2 regions of the Stenotrophomonas sp. CS3K5 genome follow, and region 2 is predicted to be linked to the other one. Evidence: riboswitches for the same ligand, from Rfam matches in the RefSeq annotation. Region 2 holds a riboswitch; the other holds the start of a gene.

Region 1 (2,381 bases), on a different contig from region 2:
TCGGGGCTTCGACGAAGCGATGGCCGAGTGCAGCCAGCGGCAGTACCACCAGCAGCGTCACCGCCGCGCACAGCAGGTAACCGACACTGCCGCCCTGGACGGCAAGCACCCGCGCGAACACCGGACCGAGCACCGCGATGACGATCGGATGCCCGAGATAGAGCGAATAGCTCACCGTGCCCAGCCAGGCGGAAAAGCGGTTCACCAGCCAACGCGGCGGGCACTGCGAGAAGCCCAGCAGCAGGCACAGGTAGCCCAGCCCCGACAACTGCCACTGCCAAGGGCCGGCGGCAGCCCAAGCGGCTGAGGACGCGGCCAGCAGCAACAACAGCACACCGGCCAGGTTCAACCCCTGTGCCCAGCGCCGCGCGCGCGGTGCCGGCAACCGCGCCAGTGCAGCAAAGGCATGGAAGCCCACCAGCCCCATCGCGAAGACGGGGGCATGGCGCAGCCAACCGTAGTCACCCAGCGAGGCCTGGAGGCGCGGGCCCAGCACGCCCATCCAGGCCAACGCCACCAGCGCCAGCAACCCGATCAGCAGGGCCCAGGCGCTGCGCGCCTTGCCGACCAGCACGTAGAGCGCGGGAAAGATGGCGTAGAACAGCATCTCCACGCCCACCGCCCAACTGGCCCACACGATGCCCGCTTCCCATCCCGGGAACAGGTTGAAGGTGAAGGACAGGTTGGCCGCGATCTCCCCCCATGAATGGCCGGCATGGTCGCCGCGACCATCGCGGAACAGGGAGAACATCAACAGCACATAGAACAGCGGCGCGATGCGAAGGAATCGATGCAGATAGAAGCTCAGCAGCGGCCGGCCGCTGACCTGGTGCCGGGGCATGGTGTAACACAGGGAAAACGCACTGATGACGAAGAACAGCGCAACGCCGGTGGCCCCCATGTGCACGGCCGGCAGCCAGGCCGCCGCTACCGGCAGGGCCGGTGCCGGCATCGACTGTACGTGGTACAGCACCACGTACACCGCCGCCAGCCCACGCAGGGCATCGAGAAACTGCAGGCGATCCTTCGCAACCATGGCCACTCGCACGAACCTGAAGAGGCCACTACTCTAACGCCCGCGGCAGGCAATGACTTAGACTGCGCGCACTTCCAGGTGACCTGCGGCTTCGGCCGGCAGGTTGAAACGGGAAGCCGGTGACGCGCGATTCCGCGCCATGCCGGCGCTGCCCCCGCAACGGTAAGCACGTCAGTTCCAGGCAATACGCCACTGTGCCGCGCGCACGGGAAGGCGCCTGGACGGTGGCCTCGCGCCACCCGGCGGCGAGCCCGGAGACCGGCCCGGAAGCCTCAGGTCGCGATGCGGTGGGCATGGCGCCAGATGCCTGCAGCCTGCGGGCATCGGCGCGTGCCTGCCTTCGCGGCTCCTCCCCTTCGCCACGCGGGCGTGCGTGGCACCTGGAGTCCCCCCATGAAGCTGCAGTCCCGAATGCTGTCCCTGGCCGTGCTGGCCGCCCTGCCCGCGCTGGCCCATGCCAACCAGGACACCACCGCGCTTGACCAGATCCTGGTCACTGCCACCCGCACCCCGATCGCCCTGCAGGACAGCATCGCGCCAGCGCAGGTGATCGACCGTGCGCAGATCGAATCCAGCCAGGCCACTTCGCTGCAGGAGCTGCTGCGCGGCCGTGCCGGCATCAACCTGACCAACGCCGGCGGCCTCGGCAAGCAGAGTTCGCTGTTCCTGCGTGGCACCAACTCCGGCCACACCGTGGTGCTGGTCGATGGCGTGCGCATCAACAGCGCCGACCTCGGCCTGGCCATGTACCAGGACCTGCCGCTGGCGCAGATCGAGCGCGTGGAAATCGTCCGTGGTCCGCAGTCGAGTCTGTACGGCGCCGATGCCATCGGTGGCGTGATCCAGATCTTCACCCGTCGCAACCAGGGTGACTTCGCCCCGCACTTCCAGCTCGGTGGCGGCAGCAACGGCCTGCGCGAGGCCAGCGGTGGCATCGGCGGCGGCACCGAGCGCGGCTGGTTCGGCGCCGACATCGCCTACCAGCATTCCGATGGCATCGATGCCTGCCGTGGCTCGGCCACGCTGTTCACCGGCTGCTTCGCCGACGAGCCTGACCGCGACGGCTACCGCAACCTGTCCAAGAGCCTGCGCGGCGGCTATACCTTCAACGAGCAGTGGAACGTGGAAGGCAGCGCGTTGCGCGCCGATGGCAAGAACCATTACGACGGCTACTACAACTACTCCGAAACCCGCCAGCAGGTGCTGGCCGGCAAGGTGCGCTACACCCCGTCCGAGCGCGTGGCCGTCACCGCCAACGTCGGACGCAGCGACAACGAATCGAACAACTTCGGCGCCTTCGATGTGCGTGGCAGCGCGCAGACCCACCGCGACAGCGCTTCGCTGC
Region 2 (2,381 bases):
ACACCGCGATGGCCAGGCACAGCAGCTTGCGCGGCAGGCCGGCATTGCCGGTAAGGACCACCAGCAGCCGGTATGCCGCACGCGCACCGCGTGCAGGCTGGAACAGCCGATAGATGAAGCCGCGCTGCGACAGCTGCGCCGACACCGCCGACAGTCCGTTGTAGCCGGCGTCATCGGGCAGGTGCTCGCCGGCCTGCTGGCGACGATCGCCGCAGGCCGCCGCCGCCGCCACTGCAGCGGCAATGGCGCCCGCCGAGGTACCGCCGATGCTCTTGAAGCGGTATTCGCGGGCCAGCGCGAGTACCGCATTGGGATACACGATGCCGCTGGTGATGCCGCCCTTCATGACCAGATCGCAATATTTGTCTGCCACACGCCCTCTCCCGTCCGCTGGTGTCCAGTATGGCAAGGGACGCTCTCACAACCTGAGAAGTGAGCCACACCACTGCACGGACTTCGGTCCTTGACCATTGCCGCCAACCGGTCCACCGTGCACACGCCGAAGGTATCCCTGCCCTCGCTCCGGCAAAGGCAGGGATTTGAACGGGAATCCGGTGAAGGCGCCTTGCGCGCCCATTCCGGAGCTGCCCCGCAGCGGTGAATGGAAACGAATCCTGCCAACAGCACTGGGCTCACGCCTGGGAAGCGGCAGGGAGTAGGAGGGCTTCGGCCCGTGTCCATCAGCCCGAAGACCGGCCCCGGCCGGGGGACACGACCGTCCCCTGATTCGACCTGGACTCTCCGCGGGGAGGGTGCCGGGGCTGTCGTTGTCCTGCGCACGCGGGCAGCGCGGTCGCGCGCGTCCTTTCCACGGTATCCGGTCAGACCCGTTCCCCACGCCCTGAGGCAGGGGCCGTCGCCGTTGCCGGCGGCCCCTGCGGTACCTGACGATGACCGAACTCCAACGCCCCACCCTGACCCTGCCCGCCGACGGCAAGCGCCTGCTGCTGCATTCGTGCTGCGCGCCCTGTTCGGGCGAAGTGATGGAGGCGATCACTGCCTCCGGGATCGACTATGCGATCTTCTTCTACAACCCCAACATCCACCCGGTGAAGGAATACGAGCTGCGCAAGCAGGAGAACATCCGCTTCGCGCAGCAGCACGGCATTCCGTTCATCGACTGCGACTACGACACCGACAACTGGTTCAGCCGCGCGCGCGGCATGGAGAACGAACCCGAGCGCGGCATCCGCTGCACGATGTGCTTCGACATGCGCTTCGAGCGCACCGCGCTGTACGCGCATGAACATGGCTACGACACCATCAGTTCGTCGCTGGGCATCTCGCGCTGGAAGAACATGGCGCAGATCAACGACTGCGGCATCCGCGCCGCCTCGCGCTACGAGGGCCTGCAGTACTGGGACTACAACTGGCGCAAGGGCGGTGGTGCCAGCCGCATGGTCGAGATCAGCAAGCGCGAGCAGTTCTACCAGCAGGAATACTGTGGCTGCGTGTACTCGCTGCGCGATGCCAACCGCCACCGCCGTGAAACCGGCCGCGAGCGGATCAAGATCGGCCTGCTGTACTACGGGCAGGACGCTGAGCCGGCGCAGGGCGATTGACGTACGCCCGGGGGGCGGCCACGCTGGTCGCCCCTTCAGTTTGTAGTGGATCTGCCATGACTTCCCTGCCCGCCGATGTCGCCCTGCTGGTGATCGACCTGCAGCCGGACTTCATGCCCGGCGGCGCACTGGCCTGCGACCAGGGTGATGCACTGGTGGCGCCGATCAACGCGCTGCTGGCGCAGCGCCACTACCGCACGGTGGTGGCCACCCAGGACTGGCACCCGGCCGACCATGCCTCGTTCGCCAGCCAGCATCCCGGCCAGCGCCCGTTCGAGACCATCCTGCTGCACGCACAGCCGCAGACCCTGTGGCCCGACCACTGCGTGCAAGGCAGCGAAGGCGCCGTGCTGCACCCCGGCGTGGACTGGACCTCGGCCGACCTGATCCTGCGCAAGGGCACGCGCCAACAGGTGGATTCGTACAGCGCCTTCCGCGAAAACCATGGCCCCGACGGCGAGCGCCCGGCCACCGGCCTGGCCGGTTGGCTGCACGAGCGCCGCATCCGCGAGGTGCACGTGTGCGGCCTGGCGCGTGACTACTGCGTGCTGTGGAGCGCGCAGGACGCGGTGAAATCCGGCTTCCGGGTGAAGTTCCTGTGGGAGCTGACCCGGCCGGTGACCGAGGCCAACGACGCGATGGTGCGCGAGGCGCTGGGCAAGGTGGGGATTGCGGTGATCTGAGCAATGACCGCCGGGCATGGCCCGGCGCTACCGGCAATCCGACCCGAAACGTAGTGCCGGCCGCTGGCCGGCTCCCTCGGGATCTCTACCATTGCCGGCCAGCGGCCGGCACTACCGGAATACGACCGTGCGATGC

The links. A riboswitch is a leader RNA that binds a small molecule or an ion and turns the genes downstream of it on or off. The one in region 2 is predicted to bind cobalamin.
Region 1: it holds a riboswitch for cobalamin, as region 2 does, so the genes downstream of both, btuB (TonB-dependent vitamin B12 receptor) here and AC5YGJ_RS12150 (epoxyqueuosine reductase QueH) in region 2, are expected to answer to the same signal.

What each region holds. Positions count from the first base shown of each region.
Region 1 covers NZ_JCAKRX010000011.1:22,679-25,059, forward strand. Annotated here, with positions in the region: gene AC5YGJ_RS15625 (acyltransferase family protein) at 1-1,036, opposite strand, end outside; cobalamin riboswitch at 1,096-1,317, shown strand; gene btuB (TonB-dependent vitamin B12 receptor) at 1,430-2,381, shown strand, end outside.
Region 2 covers NZ_JCAKRX010000007.1:96,776-99,156, forward strand. Annotated here, with positions in the region: gene AC5YGJ_RS12145 (patatin-like phospholipase family protein) at 1-373, opposite strand, end outside; cobalamin riboswitch at 505-698, shown strand; gene AC5YGJ_RS12150 (epoxyqueuosine reductase QueH) at 891-1,562, shown strand; gene pncA (bifunctional nicotinamidase/pyrazinamidase) at 1,619-2,245, shown strand; gene purU (formyltetrahydrofolate deformylase) at 2,357-2,381, opposite strand, start outside.